Humidesulfovibrio mexicanus: one gene and its partner. The protein of the gene in region 2 binds, or shares a complex with, the protein of the main gene of each other region. Links are inferred from orthologs where the notes say so. Each region holds a gene or a part of one and is shown on either strand. Other genes may lie near its edges. The genes, in order: secY and secA.

What was found.
Region 1: the proteins of secA (region 2) and secY are in contact, whole or in part, in a crystal structure (PDB 3DIN), measured with the Thermotoga maritima proteins. The link is inferred for Humidesulfovibrio mexicanus from one-to-one orthologs. Residues at the interface, in WP_004082002.1 of Thermotoga maritima: Glu261, Ala262, Arg263, Lys300, Ala301, Arg302, Thr303, Ile304, Ile305, Leu323, Tyr324, Asp325, Pro326, Val329, Ser330, Tyr333, Ile336, Lys340, Phe345, Val349, Glu363, Phe364, Tyr374, Ser375, Gly376, Gly377, Glu393, Ile395, Thr482, Ser483; in WP_004081795.1 of Thermotoga maritima: Glu108, Gly109, Glu110, Glu111, Ala236, Glu237, Arg238, Arg239, Ile240, Thr241, Ile242, Gln243, Tyr244, Ala245, Arg246, Arg247, Val248, Thr249, Gly250, Arg251, Arg252, Val253, Tyr254, Gly256, Ala257, Ser258, Thr259, Tyr260, Leu261, Pro262.

What each region holds. Positions count from the first base shown.
Region 1 is NZ_FZOC01000001.1:471,686-479,939, forward strand. The notes cover bases 432-3,345. They hold secY (preprotein translocase subunit SecY), read right to left. Parts: upstream 2,592-3,345; coding sequence 1,272-2,591; downstream 432-1,271. Other genes in these bases: map (type I methionyl aminopeptidase), read right to left, coding at 501-1,271; rplO (50S ribosomal protein L15), read right to left, coding at 2,598-3,044; rpmD (50S ribosomal protein L30), read right to left, coding at 3,041-3,214; rpsE (30S ribosomal protein S5), read right to left, coding at 3,250-3,345. In the rest of the region: rpsM (30S ribosomal protein S13), read right to left, coding at 1-233; rpmJ (50S ribosomal protein L36), read right to left, coding at 252-365; more of rpsE, read right to left, coding at 3,346-3,741; rplR (50S ribosomal protein L18), read right to left, coding at 3,753-4,112; rplF (50S ribosomal protein L6), read right to left, coding at 4,125-4,664; rpsH (30S ribosomal protein S8), read right to left, coding at 4,677-5,060; CHB73_RS02240 (type Z 30S ribosomal protein S14), read right to left, coding at 5,080-5,265; rplE (50S ribosomal protein L5), read right to left, coding at 5,278-5,817; rplX (50S ribosomal protein L24), read right to left, coding at 5,827-6,147; rplN (50S ribosomal protein L14), read right to left, coding at 6,178-6,546; rpsQ (30S ribosomal protein S17), read right to left, coding at 6,555-6,821; rpmC (50S ribosomal protein L29), read right to left, coding at 6,826-7,020; rplP (50S ribosomal protein L16), read right to left, coding at 7,020-7,436; rpsC (30S ribosomal protein S3), read right to left, coding at 7,436-8,074; rplV (50S ribosomal protein L22), read right to left, coding at 8,084-8,254. UniProt on the Escherichia coli protein: The central subunit of the protein translocation channel SecYEG. Consists of two halves formed by TMs 1-5 and 6-10.
Region 2 is NZ_FZOC01000004.1:76,404-84,903, reverse strand. Bases 2,940-6,099 are described here. They hold secA (preprotein translocase subunit SecA), read left to right. Parts: upstream 2,940-3,323; coding sequence 3,324-5,876; downstream 5,877-6,099. Other genes in these bases: CHB73_RS09290 (diguanylate cyclase), read left to right, coding at 6,020-6,099; CHB73_RS09300 ((Fe-S)-binding protein), read left to right, coding at 2,940-3,085. Also shown: SsrA-binding protein SmpB, read left to right, coding at 1-342; CHB73_RS09305 (FAD-binding oxidoreductase), read left to right, coding at 380-1,777; more of CHB73_RS09300, read left to right, coding at 1,778-2,939; more of CHB73_RS09290, read left to right, coding at 6,100-7,300; bifunctional glutamate N-acetyltransferase/amino-acid acetyltransferase ArgJ, read left to right, coding at 7,380-8,500. UniProt on the Escherichia coli protein: Required for protein export, interacts with the SecYEG preprotein conducting channel.

The DNA of each region.
Region 1 (8,254 bases), on a different replicon or contig from region 2:
ATGTTCTGCGTCACGTCTCGACGCAGGTCACCTTCCACCTTGTGGTTGGTTTCGATCTCCACACGAATGAGGTTCACTTCCTCATTGGAGAGGACATCGGAATTCTTGGTCCAATCGATCCCGACGGAGTCAAGGATCGAAAGCGCTGTCGTCCGGCCAATGCCGTAAATGTACGTCAGCGCAATATCCAGCCGCTTGTTTCTGGGCAGATCAACGCCAGCAATGCGAGCCACTCTTGCACCCCTCTCTGATTAACCCTGGCGCTGCTTGTGCCGGGGATCCTCGCAGATAACCCGCAAAACGCCGCGCCGACGGATGATTTTGCACTTGGGACACATTTTCTTCACGGAAGGCCGTACTTTCATGCCCTACTCCACTTTCTCCGGCGTCTTGCGTAAAGCCGCCGATCTACACAGTATGCTTGACCATAGGCCGAGCGTTAACAACCATTGTTGAGACGGAGGAAAATATATGCCTTATCAAAAGAAGGCAAGCATTTTCTAATCGCTCACAGTCATCAAGACCGGGCCGTCATGCGTCACCGCCACTGTATGCTCAAAGTGGGCGGCCAGCTTTCGGTCCTTGGTCACCGCTGTCCAGCGATCCTCCAGAATGTCAACATCATAGCTCCCCTCAGTGATCATGGGCTCAATGGCCAGGCACATGCCCGGCTTGAGCGTCACCCCCGAGAGGCCCGACGGGACGAAGTTCGGGATTTCCGGTTTTTCATGGAGCTTCACGCCAATGCCGTGCCCCACAAATCTCCGCACCACCCCGAATCCGGCCTTCTCGCAGTGCTGCTGGATGGCGGCGGAAACGTCGTAGAGGTTCGCCCCGCTGCGCACCTGGGCAATGCCCAGTTCCAGAGACTCCCGGGTAACGTCCATGAGCCGCTGCGCAACAGGGCTTACAACTCCCACCGGAAAGGTCCTTGCGGAATCCCCGTGGAAGCCCTGAAACACAACGCCCATGTCGATGCTCACGATATCTCCCTCCTTGAGGATGCGATCCTTGGAGGGGAAACCATGCACGATCTCTTCGTTCACCGAGCAGCAGATGGCGAACGGGAATCCAAGATAGCCCAAAAATGCAGGCTTGACCTTGAACTCGTCGCACATCCTGCGAGCAATATCTTCAAAGAGCATTGTTGGCACGCCTGGTTTCACGGCCTTGCCAATTTCATCCAAAATCACGGAAACGATGCGACCGGCCTCTCGCATGAGGCCAAGCTCCTTCTCGTTTTTGAGAAAGATGCCACGCGCTTTCTTCACCTACTGCCTGCCCTTGATGCGGGCCTTGCCACCCCCCATCAGGCCTTCGTACTGGCGGGAGATGAGGTAAGACTCGATTTTGCCCATGAAGTCCATTGCCACACCGACCACGATGAGCAAACTTGTGCCGCCAAAGTAGAAGGGGATGTTGAACTGGCTGATGAGCAACATGGGCAAGACGCAGATCAGCGACATGTACAACCCACCCCAAAGGGTGATGCGGGCCAGTACCCGGTCGATGTATTCGCGCGTCTTCGCGCCCGGACGGATGCCCGGAATGAACCCTCCCTGCTTCTGTATGTTCTCAGCGATGCTTTTGGGATCGAAAAGAATTGCCGTATAGAAGTAGGCGAAGAAGAGGATCAACGCGATGAACGCGACATTGTAGACTACTGATGTCGGCGTCATATGCTCCGAGACCTTCTGCAGCCACTCAACGCTGGAGAAGTTCGCCAAAGTCGCGGGAAAGAGCAAAATGCTCGATGCGAAAATGGGAGGTATGACACCTGCAACATTGATGCGCAGCGGGAGATGCGTCGTCTGCCCGCCGACCATCTTTCGGCCAAGCATCCGCTTGGCGTAATGGATGGGGACGCGGCGCTGACCACGCTCCACAAACACGATGAAGGCGAGGATCGCCGCCATGAGCACCAGGACCACAAGCAACATGATGAGCGAGAGTTCGCCCGCGCTCACAAGCCGGAAGGTGTTCACCAGCGCCGAAGGCAATCCTGCCACGATACCTGCGAAGATGATCATGGAGATGCCGTTGCCGATGCCCTTCTGGGTCATCTGCTCACCCAGCCACATGAGGAAAACCGTGCCCGCGGTCAACGTGACCATGGTTACGAAGCGGAATCCCCAGCCCCCGAAGAGCACGAGGGATTGCCCCGAAGGGCTGGCCATGCTCTCCAGGCCCACGGCGACGCCGAACCCCTGGATGCAGGTGATGAGCACCGTGCCGTAACGCGTGTACTGAGTGATCTTCTTGCGGCCCTCCGCGCCATCCTCCTTGCTCAGCCGCTTGAGCTCGGGGCTCACAACGGTCAAGAGCTGGAGGATGATGGACGCGGAGATGTAGGGCATGATGCCCAGTGCGAAAATGGACAGCTTTTTCAAGCCGCCGCCGGAGAACATGTCGAACAGGCCGAACAGGGTGTTCGATGCGCTGTCAAAGAACTCCGTCAGGGCATGGCTGTCCACGCCCGGCACCGGGATATGGATCCCGAGGCGGTACACGGCCAGAAGAAGGAAGGTCCAAAGGAGCTTTTTCTTCAGCTCGGGCAGGCGGGCGAGATTTTCAACACCGGAGAGCGCCACGTTTTGTTACCCTTCCAGTGCCTTTGCGGTTCCGCCCGCCTTGGTGATCTTCTCCACAGCCGCTGCACTGAAGCGGTGCGCCTCGATGCTGATCTTTCCGGGCACCTCGCCGCGAGAAAGCACCTTGAGAGGAGCGCCGGACTTGCACAGCCCGCGCTCGTAAATGGCCTCAAGGGTGATCTCCGTGGCGCCAGGGAAAGCGGCCAACAGATGGTCCAGGTTGATGGCCTCATACACCACGCGGTGCGGATTCTTAAACCCGCGCTTGGGCAAACGGCGCGCCAGAGGCATCTGGCCGCCTTCGAACCAGGCCGGGCGTCCGCCGCCGGAACGGGAATTCTGGCCTTTGTTGCCGCGACCGGAGGTGCAGCCGGAGCCGGAGCCGGGGCCGCGGCCAACGCGCTTGCGCTGGGCGTACTCTTCCGGGAAGGGATACAGTTCGTGCAGTCTCATGACTTGGTCACCTCAACAAGGTGCTTCACTTTCTCAATCATGCCCACCACAGAGGGGGCTTCCTCAAACGTATTCTCCTGCCGGATGCGCTTGAGGCCCAGGGCGTCCAGCGTCTTGCGCTGCGCGGGCGAACAACCGATGCGGCTGCGGAGGAGTTTAATCGTAACCACGGCGAACCTCGTATATGATCCCGACGAAGCGGGGTCTACTTCCTTGGGGTGGACAGCGTCTTGCCGCGCACGTCGGAAACGCTCTCGGCGCTGCGCAGTTCGGCCAGGCCGCTCATGGTGGCGCGCAACACGTTGTGCGGGTTGCTGGTGCCAATGGCCTTGGTCAGGATGTCGTGGACACCCACGGCCTCCATGACCGCGCGCACCGGTCCGCCGGCGATGATGCCGGTACCACGGCTGGCGGGCTTGAGCATGACGCGCCCGGCGCCGAAACGGCCAAGGACTTCATAGGGGAGCGTGCCGTCAAGGACGGGAACGCTGATCATGTCCTTGCGGGCGCGGTCCGTGGCCTTGCGGATGGCCTCGGGGACCTCATTGGCCTTGCCCAGTCCGTAGCCCACCTTGCCCTGGCCGTCACCAACGACCACCAGGCAGCTGAAGCTGAACCGACGGCCGCCCTTGACGACCTTGGCCACGCGGTTCAGGTACACGATCTTCTCGATGAATCCGGAATCGTTCTGTTCCATGTCAACCCACCCTAGAATTTGAGGCCGCCCTCGCGGGCGCCATCGGCAAGGGCCTTGATTCGGCCGTGATAGATGTAGCCGTTGCGGTCAAAAACCACGGCCTCGATGTTCTTGGCCTTGGCTTTTTCGGCAATGTCCTTGCCGACGCTGGCAGCGCCCTCCCGGTTGGCGTGCACAGCCTGGCCCGCACGGGTCAACACGAGGGTGGAAGAACTGGCCAGAGTGACTCCGCTCTCGTCGTCGACGAGCTGAGCGTATATGTGCACATTGGAGCGGAAAACCACGAGCCGGGGCTTCAGCCCGGTGCCGGTCACCTTCTTGCGGATGCGCAGCTTTCTGCGAGCCCGCGCTTGTTCTTTGGTCATCTTCATTGCCGCACTCCGCTATTTTTTGGAACCGGACTTGCCGGCCTTGCGCCTGATGTGTTCTTCCGCGTACTTGATGCCCTTGCCCTTGTACGGTTCGGGCGGACGCACGCGGCGGATCTGCGCGGCCACTTCGCCCAGAAGCTGCTTGTCAATGCCGGACAAGTTGAGCTTCACGCCGTCAACGGCGGCATCGATGCCCTGCGGCAACGGAAACTCCACCGGGTGCGAGAAGCCGACGGTGAGCACCACCTTCTTCCCCTGGACGGCGACTTTGTAGCCAACGCCGATGACCTCGAGGGTCTTTTGGAACCCCTTGGTGACGCCTTCGATGCAGTTGGCGAGAAGGGTGCGGCGCAGACCATGCTGGCTGCAGGCCACGCGGGAGTCGTCTACACGGCTCACCACGACCTCGGCGCCCTCGACGGTATAGGTGACGCTCGGGTGCACGGGGGTGGACAAGGCGCCCTTGGGGCCCTTGATCTGCACGGCTTCAGCGCCGACTTTCACCTCCACCCCGGCAGGGATGGGAACAGGTTTTTTCCCGATTCGAGACATGACGGACCTCTTTTACCAGATTTCACACAGAAGTTCGCCGCCGATCTTCTCGGCAGCCGCCTGCCCGCCCGCGAGCAGGCCGCGGGAGGTGGACAGAATGCAGATTCCCAGGCCGTTCTGGACCTGGGGAATATCCTCGACGCCAACGTACACGCGGCGTCCCGGGGTGCTGATTTTCTTCAGTCCGCAGATGGCGGATTTGCCAGCGGCGTACTTGAGGGTCAGCTTAAGCGAGCCATCAGCGCTCGCGCAATCGGTGATGTAGCCTTCGGTCTTCAGAATCTCGGCAATGGCGGCCTTCATCTTGGACCCGGGCATCTCCACGGTGGAGTGGAAGGCCCCGTGGGCGTTCCGAATGCGCGCGAGCATGTCGGCAATGGGATCAACGACAGACATAGTCAGCTCTCCTTGAGACTTACCAGCTGGCTTTGCGCACGCCGGGGAGTTCGCCAGCCAGGGACTTGTTGCGGAAACAGATGCGGCAACAGCCGTACTTGCGCAAATACGCCCTGGAGCGGCCGCAGATGGGGCAACGATTGTACGCCCGGACCTTGAACTTCGGCTTGCGTTGGGCTTTCACCCTGAGACTCGTCCTGGCCAAACCGGTTTCCTCCTATTTTTTGAAAGGCATGCCAAGGAGGTCGAGCAGAAGCTTGCCTTCCTTGTCCGTCTTCGCGGTGGTGGAGATAGTGATGTTCATGCCCTTGGTCATCTCCACCTTGTCGATCTCCAGTTCAAAGAAGATCGTGTGCTCCTTGATGCCCATGGTGAAGTTGCCGCGACCGTCAAAGCCACGGTCAGGCACGCCGCGGAAGTCGCGGACGCGAGGCAGGGCGAAGGACACCAGCTTGTCGTAGAAGTCCCACATGCTGTCGCCGCGCAGGGTCACGCGGCAGCCAACAGGCTGTCCCTCACGAAGCTTGAAGGCGGCGATGGACTTTTTGGCCCGTGTGACCACAGCCTTCTGACCGGAGAGTTTCGTCAACTCAACGACGGCTTCGTCGATCAGCTTGGAATTCTGGCTGGCTTCGCCAAGGCCGATGTTCAGGGAGATCTTCTCAACGCGAGGGATCTCCATGCTGCTCTTGTAGCCGAACTGTTTCTTCAGTTCGGGCGCAACGCGCTCGTTGTACACTTTTTCAAGCCGTCTCATGGCGCACACCTACTGGATGGTTTCGTTGCACTTCTTGCAGAAGCGAACCTTCTTGCCGTCCTCGTTCACCCTGTAACCGACACGGGTGGGCTTGGCGCAGGCGTTGCAGACCACGGCGACGTTTGACACATGCACCGGGGCTTCCTTCTCGATGATTCCGCCAGGCTGGTTGGCGTAGGGGTTGGCCTTGGTGTGGCGGCTGACCTTGTTGGCGCCTTCGACAAGGACCTTGTCCTTCTTGCGAAGGATCTTCAGCACCTTGCCGATCTTCCCCTTGTCCTTGCCGGCAAGGATCATCACCTTGTCGTCTTTGCGAATCTTGCAGTTCATGATGCTATCCTTTCGTCCCAATACCGGAAGCTACAGCACTTCCGGGGCCAGGGAGACGATCTTCATGAAGTTCTTCAGACGCAGCTCGCGCGCCACGGGGCCGAAAATGCGGGTCCCCAGAGGCTCGTTGGCGTTGTTCAAAAGAACGGCGGAGTTGTTGTCGAACTTGATGAAGGAGCCATCGGGACGGCCCACTTCCTTCTTGGTGCGCACCACAACGGCCTTCATCACGGCGCCCTTCTTCACCTTGGAATGGGGCATGGCGTCCTTCACGGACACGACGATGATGTCGCCCACCGAAGCGTAGCGACGCTTGCTTCCGCCCAGCACCTTGATGCAGGACACAAGCTTGGCGCCGGAGTTGTCGGCGACATCAAGATTGGTTTCACTCTGGATCATGGCTGCACCTACACCGCTTTTTCAACGATTTTCGACAGATGCCAACGCTTGCGCGCGCTCATGGGGCGATGCTCGACAATGGTCACGGTATCGCCAATGCCGCAGTCGTTGTTCGGGTCATGGGCCATAAACTTCTTGCGGCGGCGAATGTACTTCTTGAACAGGGGGTGCTTCACAAGGGTGGCAACTGAGACCACGATGGTCTTGTCGCCCTTGTCGCTCACCACAACCCCGGTCAGGGTGCGCCGGTTGCTTTCGTGAGTGGTTTCGGCCATTGGCTTATGCTCCCAGTTCGCGCTGACGCTGAACGGTCAGGATGCGCGCGATGACTTTCTTCACAGCGGGTATGCGCTGCGTGTTCTCCAGCTGCGCGGTGGCGTGCTGAAAGCGCAGGTTGAAGAGCTCCTTGCGGAACTCGACCAGCTTGGCGGACAGCTCGGCGGCGTCCAGGGCGCGGATGTCTTTGGTGTTCATTATTCCGCAACCTCCTTGACCACGATGACGGTCTTCACGGGCAGCTTGTGCATGGCGCGAGTGAGAGCCGTCTTGGCCACTTCCAGATCCACGCCCTTCACTTCATACAGAATGCGCCCGGCGCGGACCGGAGCGGCCCAACCTTCGGGAGCGCCCTTGCCGGAGCCCATGCGGGTTTCAGCGGGCTTCTTGGTCACCGGATAATCCGGGAACATGCGGATCCAGACCTTACCGCCGCGCTTGATGTGGCGCATGATGGCGATACGGGCGGCCTCGATCTGCTGGCTCGAGATCTTACCGGGCTCCAAGGTCTTCAAGGCGACGTCGCCAAAGGCGATGGTGCTGCCCTTGACGGCAGGCCCCTTGATCCGGCCCTTCTGCTTCTTCCGGAATTTCAGTTTCTTTGGCGCGAGCATTACTTACCTACCTCGTCGAGTATCTCACCCTTGAAGATCCACACCCGCACGCCAATGACACCATAGGTGGTCTTGGCCATGGCGTAGCCGAAGTCGATGTCGGCGCGGAGCGTATGCAGGGGCACGCGGCCATCGCGGTACCATTCGGAGCGGGCGATTTCAGCGCCAGCCAGTCGGCCTGCGCACGCGACCTTGATGCCCTCGGCCCCGAACTTGCGGGACAGGGCGACGGTGCGCTTCATGGCGCGACGGAAGGCGACGCGACGCTCAAGCTGGGTGGCGATGCTCTCGGCGACCAGCTGGGCCTCGACCTCGGGACGGCGGATCTCATTCACCTCAATGGTGATGTCACAGCCGAATTCCTTCTTCAGGTCTTCACGCAGCTTTTCAATCTCAGCGCCCTTGCGGCCAATGACAATGCCCGGGCGGGCAGTGTGCAGCACCAGGCGCACTTTTCCGCCGGCGCGCTCGATCTCGATCTTGGCGAGACCGGCGTGGTACAGCTTCTTCTTGACGTATTTCCGCAGCTGGTCGTCCTGAAGCATGAAGGCGGGATAGTCCTTCTTGCTGAACCAGCGGGAGAGCCAGTTCTTATTGTAGCCCAGGCGGAATCCGACCGGATGTACTTTCTGACCCATGGCGCCCCCCTACTTTTCCTTAACGATGACGGTTATGTGGCTGGTGCGCTTGTGGATCCGGTAGGCGCGGCCCATTGCACGGGGCATGATGCGCTTCCAGGACGGACCCTCGTTCACCATCACATTGCCGACCACGAGGGCGTCAACGTCGCAGCCGGGAATCTGTCCGGCGTTGGCGAT
Region 2 (8,500 bases):
GGCCGCGTGAACTTCATGGACGGCTACGTGCGCTTCCAGAACCACGAGGCCTGGCTGACGGGCGTGCACATTGCGCCCTACGCCAACGCGGGCATGGACCCGCACGACCCCACGCGCGAGCGCAAGCTCCTCCTGCACCACCGGGAAATCGACAAGCTGCAGGCTTCCGCCGCGCAAAAGGGCCTTACCGTTGTGCCGGTGCGGCTCTACTTCAAGAACGGCCGCGTGAAGCTGGAAATCGCGCTTGGGCGCGGCAAGAACGTGCACGACCGCCGCGACGACCTCAAAGAACGCGACCTGCAGCGCGATACCCAGCGCCAACTGGCGGACTGGAAGCACTAAGGCGCGCCCCGGCGCGGTCCGCATCGGACGGCATCCCATGACGAATTCTCTGGTTTCCTCCCTCACTCCCGCGCATTTGCGCTTCCTTGAAGGTCTGTTCCCCGGCGGGGATCTGGTCACCGACCCTGCGGCCATGGCCGTATACGGGGCGGACTCCAGCCGCCGGGCGGCCATGCCCTTCGCCGTGGCGCGGCCCAGGGAAGAGGGGCAGGTGGTGGAGCTGCTCAAATGGGCCGAGGCGGAAGCCGTGCCCATCGTCCCCCGTGCGCGCGGCACCGGCATGAGCGGCGGCGCGGTGCCGGTTTGCGGCGGGGTGGTGGTGAGCTGCCTGCACCTGAACCGTGTGCTGGACATCGACGCCGACGATTTTTGCGCCGAGGTGGAGCCCGGCGTGGTGACGGCGGAGTTCCAGGCCCTGACGCAGAAGCGCGGGCTCTTCTATCCGCCGGACCCGGCCAGCCTCAAAATCTCCACCCTGGGCGGCAACGTGGCCACCTGCGCGGGTGGAATGCGCGCGGTCAAGTACGGCGTGACGCGGGACTATGTGCTGGGCGTGCGGGCCGTGCTGCCCGGCGGGCGCATCATGGACGCTGGCGGCCGCAGCCACAAGAACGTGGTGGGCCTGGACTTGACGCGGCTCTTCGTGGGCTCCTGCGGCACGCTGGGGCTCATCACCAAAATGACCCTCAAGCTGCTGCCCTTGCCCGAAGGTTCGGCCACGGTGCTGGCGGGCTTCGCGTCGCTTCCGGCGGCCCTGGAGGGCGCGCGCGGCGTGTTCCGCGCGGGCGTTTTGCCCACGGCCATGGAGTTCATGGATTCCAAGGCCTGCTGGGCCATCGGGCAGATTCGCGACGTGCCCTGGGGGGCGCAGACCCAGGCTGTGCTGGTGCTCAAGGTGGACGGCGGCAAGGCCGCGCTTGCGGCGGAGATGGCCCGGCTGGAGGCCGCGCTGGCGCCTGCCGCGCCCCTGTGCCTGTTCAAGGGACTGGGGCCGAAGGAGGAGGAGCCCCTGTGGGAGCTGCGCCGCCTGGTGAGCCCCGCGGGCTTCCGCCTGGGGCCGGACAAGCTGGGCGAGGACGTGGCCGTGCCGCGCGGCAAGACCGCGCAAGCCGTGGAGGGCTTCCAGGCCATCGGCGCGGAGCAGGGCGTGCAGGTGGCCTGCTACGGACACCTGGGCGACGGCAACATCCACGTGAACATCTTCTATGATGCGGCCGATGAGGGCCAGCGCCAGCGCGCCCAGGCCAGCAAGGAGGCCGTGTTCCGGCTCACCCTGTCCCTGGGCGGCACCCTTTCCGGGGAACACGGCACCGGCATCACCAAGGGGCCGTACGTGCAGTGGCAGCTGGGCGAGGAGGAGCGCCGCCTCATGGCGGGCATCAAGCAGGTGTTCGACCCGAGCGGCATCCTGAACCCCGGCAAGGGGTGGTCATAAATGCCCGACAAGAAGCCCGGCGACACGCCCGGCGACGCCGCTGTCGAGAAGCCCGGCGAGCTGTCCGGCCAGGAGGCCGCCAGCGCGGTCCCGCAGCGCCAGCCGTCCTGCGTGCTCTGCGGCTGCTGCCTGGAGGGCTGCCCGCTGTTCGCCGCCACCGGGCGCGAGGAGCTGTCCCCGCGCGCCAAGGCCTTGCTCGCCGGGCCGAGCAAGTTCGCCGCCCTGCCCGAGGGCGGGCTGCCCGAGGCCGACGTGGCCGCGCTCTGTTCCCTGTGCCTGGCCTGCGGCCGCTGCGAAAAGCTGTGCCCGCAAGGCGTTGCGGTGCCCGCCCTTGTGGCGGCCCTGCGCGCCGCGCACCCGGATTTTCGCCAGTGGCTCTGGAAGCAGTGGATCACCCGCCTGGCGCCGTTTTGGGGACTTGCTGGCGCGGGCGCCGCGCTTGCGCCCGATGCCCTTGTTCCGGAGCGGCTGGGGCTTGCGCTCAAGGGGCTTCGCGGGCTTCGGCCCGGCGCGGGACTCTCGCCCTGGCTCAGCATCACCCATTTCCCCGTGGACGCCTGCCGCCAGCGCACAGGGGGCAGGCCCGTGGCCGTGTTCGACGGCTGCGTGGGCGGCGGACCGCGAAGGGCCTGGGCCGAAACGACGCGGTTTCTGTTGCGTGGGCTGGACAGTGCGCCCGTGGCGGCGCGTTTTTCCTGCTGCGGGTCCACCCTGGGCGCGGCCGGCTTGCCGCAGGAGCAGGCCGAGGTGCGTCGGGCCAATGTCGCGGCCTGGCGCGAGGCCGGGCGGCCGCTGGTCGTGGCCTATTGCGCCACCTGCCGCAAAGGGCTGGTGGACTATGTCGGCGCGGGCGGCGACATTTTTTCCGATGCGGGCGAGGAGGCGCTGTGGCGGGCCTCGGTGCTGCCGCTTTCGGCCCTGCTTGCGGGCGCGCGGGGCAAGGCCGGGCGCGGCGCGCCCGCCGTGGTGGGCTACCATCGCCCCTGCCACGCGGATGTGCGCGACGGACTGGGCGATGCGGACCATGCGCTTCTGTCCGGGCTGCTGGGCGCACGGCTGCGCACTCCGGCCAAGGGCGGCTGCTGCGGTTTTGGCGGCATCATGCAGCTTTCCGCGCCGCAGCTTTCCGGTGCCGTGGGCCGCGCCTGCTGGGACACGCTTGACGGTGCGCTTGGCTTCACGGCCGCGCCGGAGGCGGTCCCGGCATACGTGCTTACCGGGTGCAGCGCCTGCGTGCTGCAGCTTGCGGCCACGGCCCCGGCAGGGGCCAGGGTGGGGCATTGGCTGGAGATCGTCCGCTGCTCGTGAACCATAGCGCTTGCACCGCCTGGCAAGGAAAATCGAACCCTTGCGCCTTGACGAACGCGCCTGGGGCGTTATCTGCAAGCGGACAATTTGACGCGGCTCGGGAAATATCCGAGAACACCCCTGCCCAGGCCGGGGGACGCCCCCTGCGCCAGGACCGCGGTCCCGCCGCTTCGCGGGGCGCCATGACGACGAAATCCGCTGTCGGCCGCACGGCCCCCAGCCCGAGGAGTATCTGCCCATGTTCAGCTCCATCCTGAAAAAGATCATCGGCTCCAGCAACGAGCGCTACCTCAAGAAGCTTCAGCCCACGGTGGCCGCCATCGCCTCGTTTGAGCCCAAGATGCAGGAGCTTTCCGACGCCGACTTCCCGGCCAGGATCGCCGCATGGAAGGAGGAGGTGGCGGGCGGCCGCAGCCTGGATGATCTGCTGCCCGAGTGCTTCGCCCTGGTGCGCGAGGCCGGGCGGCGCGTGCTGGGGATGCGCCACTACGACGTGCAGATGGTGGGCGGCATGGTTCTGCACCACGGCCGCATCGCCGAGATGAAGACCGGCGAGGGCAAGACCCTTGTGGCCACGCTGCCTGTGGTGCTGAACGCGCTTTCCGGCAAGGGCGTGCACCTGGTGACGGTGAACGACTACCTGGCCAAGCGCGACGCGGCCTGGATGGGCAAGCTGTACAATTTTCTGGGGCTGTCCGTGGGCGTCATCGTGCACGGCCTCAACGACGAAGAACGCCAGGCCGCCTACGGTTCGGACATCACCTACGGCACCAACAACGAGTTCGGCTTCGACTACCTGCGCGACAACATGAAGTTCTACAAGGAGTCGCTGGTGCAGCGGCCCCTGAACTACGCCATCGTGGACGAGGTGGACTCCATCCTCATCGACGAGGCGCGCACCCCGCTCATCATCAGCGGCGCGGCCGAGGAGAGCACCCAGCTCTATCGCAAGGTGGACGCCATCATCCCCATGCTGGTGAAGGGCGAGAAGGCCAAGGAGGAGGGCGAGGAGCCCAGCGGCGACTTCACCGTGGACGAGAAGGGCCGCACCGTGGCCTTGACCGAGCGCGGCGTGGCCAAGGCCGAGAAGCTGCTTGGCGTGGAGAACCTCTACGATCCCGCCAACGCGACCCTGCAGCACCACGTCATGCAGGGCTTGAAGGCGCACCAGCTGTACCGCCGCGACGTGGAGTACATCGTCAAGGACGGGCAGGTGGTCATCGTGGACGAGTTCACCGGGCGGCTCATGCCCGGCCGCCGCTTCTCCGACGGCCTGCACCAGGCCCTGGAGGCCAAGGAGCATGTGAAGGTGGAGGCCGAGAACCAGACGCTGGCCTCCATCACCTTCCAGAACTATTTCCGCATGTACGAGAAGCTCTCCGGCATGACCGGCACCGCCGACACCGAGGCCGTGGAATTCAAGGAGATCTACAACCTCGACGTGACCGTGATTCCCACCAACCGGCCCATGGTGCGCATCGACAACCCGGACATGATCTTCAAGACCCAGAAGGAGAAGTACCACGCCATCGCCGAGGAGATCGCCGACTGCCACAAGCGCGGCCAGCCCGTGCTGGTGGGCACGGTCTCCATCGAGAAGAGCGAACTGGTGTCCGAGATGCTGAAAAAGCGCGGCGTGCCCCACAACGTGCTGAACGCCAAACAGCACGAGCTGGAGGCCCAGATAGTGGCCGAGGCCGGACACGCGGGCCGGGTCACCATCGCCACCAACATGGCCGGCCGCGGCACGGACATCGTGCTGGGCGAGGGCGTCAAGGAGCTTGGCGGCCTGCACATCCTGGGCACGGAACGCCACGAGTCCCGGCGCATCGACAACCAGTTGCGCGGCCGCTCCGGCCGCCAGGGCGATCCGGGCAGCTCGCGCTTCTACCTGGCGTTGGACGACGACCTTATGCGGCTTTTCGGCAGCGACCGCATCGCGGGCCTGATGAACACGCTCGGCCTGGAGGATGGCGAGGCCATCGAGAACCGCATGGTCAGCCGCGCCATAGAGGGCTCGCAAAAGCGCGTGGAGGCCCACAACTTCGAGATCAGAAAGCAGCTGCTCGACTACGACAACGTCATGAACCAGCAGCGCGAGGTCATCTACGCCCGCCGCCGTGAGATCATGTACGCCGAGACCCTGGACGGCATCGTGGACGAGTACGTGGCCGAGCTGCTGGACGACATCTACGCGCCCGTGGAGCACCTGAAGGGCGAGCCCGACGAGGAGACCGCGGGCATCGTCGCCTCCCGCCTGGACGAGGTCTTCGACCTCTCCCGCTACCCGGATTTCGCCGCCGCCCTGCCTTCCCGCGAGCAGGCCGAGGAGTGGATAGCCGAGAGCCTGAAGGCGCTGGAGAACGCCGCTCCGGACAGCTACCAGGAAATCTTGCGCTACTTCAGCCTGGAGACCCTTGACCGCAACTGGAAGGACCATCTGCTCAGCATGGATCACCTGCGCGACGGCATCGGCCTGCGCGGCTACGGCCAGAAGGATCCCAAGCAGGAATACAAGCGCGAGGGCTTCGAGCTCTTCCGCGCCATGCTCTACACCATCGCCGAGAAGTCCATGAGCCTCATCTGCCGCCTGCGCATCCAGAAGGAGGTGCGCGAGGAGGAGTTCCAGCACAAGGAGGACGCCGGCGAGGTGGAGTACAAGGGCTCGCCATCCTCGGAGCCTGCGGAGGCCAGGAAGCCGCAGCCCGTCAAGCGTTCGGCCAAGGTGGGCCGGAACGATCCCTGCTCCTGCGGGTCGGGCAAGAAGTTCAAGAATTGCTGCGGCAAGTAGCGGACCGGGTATCGGCGGCGCCAATGCGGTATTGCGCTGCGTGATGCTCGTGTGCTAGGGCCCAAGCGGCGAAGCGGCCGGTCGTCCCGACGCGGCGACGCCTGGGGGCGTGACTGTCCGTCCGCCCCTGCCGGGAGTGCGCAATGACAAAAGTGCTCATCGTCGAGGACAGCCCTTCCTTTGCGGAAATGCTGGCCCGGCGGGTGCGGCTCGAACTGGGCTTCGAGGTCCATGTGGCCCATTGCCTCACCGAGGCTGTGGAAAGCATTGGCCAGGAGAACGAGTATCTGGCCGCCCTGGTGGACCTGCGCCTGCCAGACGCCCCGGACGGGCAATCCGTGGAGCTCGCCCTCGCCTATTCCATTCCCGCCATCGTCTTCACCGCCGACCTTTCCGACGCCATGCAGGAGAATTTCTGGAGCCGCCACATAGTGGACTATGTGCTCAAGGACGGACCGGAGAATGTGGACTACGTCGTGCGGCTGCTGGGGCGGCTGCACCGCAATCCGCAGACCAAGGTCCTGGTGGTGGATGATTCGCGCAGCTATCGGCAGGCCGTGCTCCGGCTCTTGGCCGCCCACCGCTACCACGTGCTGGAGGCCGCGAGCGGCGAGGAGGCCCTGGCCGTGCTGGCCGAACATCCGGACTTGAAGCTGGCCCTGGTGGACTACAGTATGCCGGGCATGGACGGCTTCGCCCTGGTCCGCGAAATGCGCCGCCGCTCCGGCAAGGACAAGTTGGCCATCATCGGCGTCTCCGCCGTGGGCGGGGCCAGGCTTTCCGCCCGGTTCATCAAGAGCGGCGCCAACGACTACCTGAACAAGCCCTTCCTGGCCGAGGAATTCTACACGCGCATCACCCAGAACCTGGAGATGCTCGACCACATCGCCCAGGTGCGCTACATGGCCGAGCGGGACTTTTTGACCCGCGTGTTCAACCGGCGCTATTTCTTCTCCGCCGGGGGGCAGCTGCACGCGCTTTTGACCCGGCGCAGCCAGCCCGCCACCGTGGCCATGCTCGACATCGACAATTTCAAGGCCATCAACGACACCTACGGCCACGAGGCAGGCGACGCCGTGCTTAAGCACATGGCCCAGTTGCTGGTTTCCCGCTTCCGCGCGTCGGACATTGTGGCCCGCATCGGCGGCGAGGAGTTCTGCGTTCTGGCCTCGGACATGCGCGCCGACCAGGCCCGCCTGCTGTTCGAGGAATTGCGCACGGCCATCGCCGAGACGCCCGTGGACTTCGACGGCCAGCCCATCGCCTATACCGTGAGCATCGGTCTGTGCTGCGCGCTGGGCCTGAGCCTTGACGACATGCTGCGCGAGGCCGACCGGATGCTGTACCGCTCCAAGGCCGTCGGCCGCAACAGCGTCACCCTTTTCGAACCCGCCGCCTTCGACGGCTGCTCCCCGGCCCTTTAAACCCGTCCCGGCCTGTGCTAGGGCTGTTCGTGCGCGGCGGGCTCCACCCGCTCGCGACGCTTTTTCGCGAGGTGCGCCCATGAGCATTGAACCCAAAGGTTTCCAGTTCGCCGTTGCCGCGGCCGGGTTCAAGCGGCCCGACCGCAACGACCTGGGGCTCGTGCTGAGCCTTGGCCCGGCCTCCGCCGCCGGGGTGTTCACCACAAATCGCTTCCAGGCCGCGCCCGTGCTGGTGTGCAAGGAACTGCTCGGCGCGCGGCCCCTGGCCCGCGCCCTGGTGGTGAACTCCGGCCAGGCCAACGCCTGCACCGGGGAGGAAGGACTCGCCAACTGCCGCGCCACCCTCGAAATGGTCGCCAAGGCGGTCGGAATCGGGGCCGGGGACGTGCTCCCCACCTCCACCGGGGTCATTGGCGCGCAGCTCAAGATGGACAAGTGGGCGGCCGCCGCGCCGCAGCTGGCCGCAAGCTTGGGCACGGCCACGGCCATGGACGTGGCCAAGGCCATGATGACCACGGACACCTTTCCCAAGCTCGTGGCCAAGACCCTCTCCCTGCCCGCTGGCGAGGTGCGCGTGCTGGGCATGTGCAAGGGCGCGGGCATGATCAGCCCCACCATGGCCACCATGCTGGGCTTCATCCTCTGCGACGCCGACGTGGACCCCGCGGACTGGCAGGCCATCCTGCGCCACGCGGCCGACCGCTCCTTCAACGCGCTTACCGTGGACGGCGACACCAGCACCAACGACACCGTGTTGGGGCTGGCCAACGGCGCCTCCCGCGTGGCCGTGCGCGACGCCAAGGGCCTCAAGGCCCTGCGGGAATGCGTCACCGAGCTTTGCCAGGAGCTGTCCTACCGCATCGTGCAGGACGCCGAGGGCGGCACCAAGGTGGCGCACATCACGGTCGCCGGGGCCAAAAGCGCCGCCCAGGCGGAAATGGCCGCCCGCGCCATCGGCACTTCGCCCCTGGTCAAGACGGCGCTCTTCGGCTGCGACCCCAACTGGGGGCGCATCGTGGCGGCCCTGGGGCGCAGCGGGGCGGACTTCGACCCCGATGCTGTGGAGCTCAGAATCGGCGGCATCCTGGTGTTCGAGAAGGGGCAGCCCGCGCCCGTGGACCTGGACGCGCTGCTCGCGCCCATCATGCGGCACCAGGATGTGGAGATATCCCTCGATCTCAAGGCCGGGCGGGGCCGCTT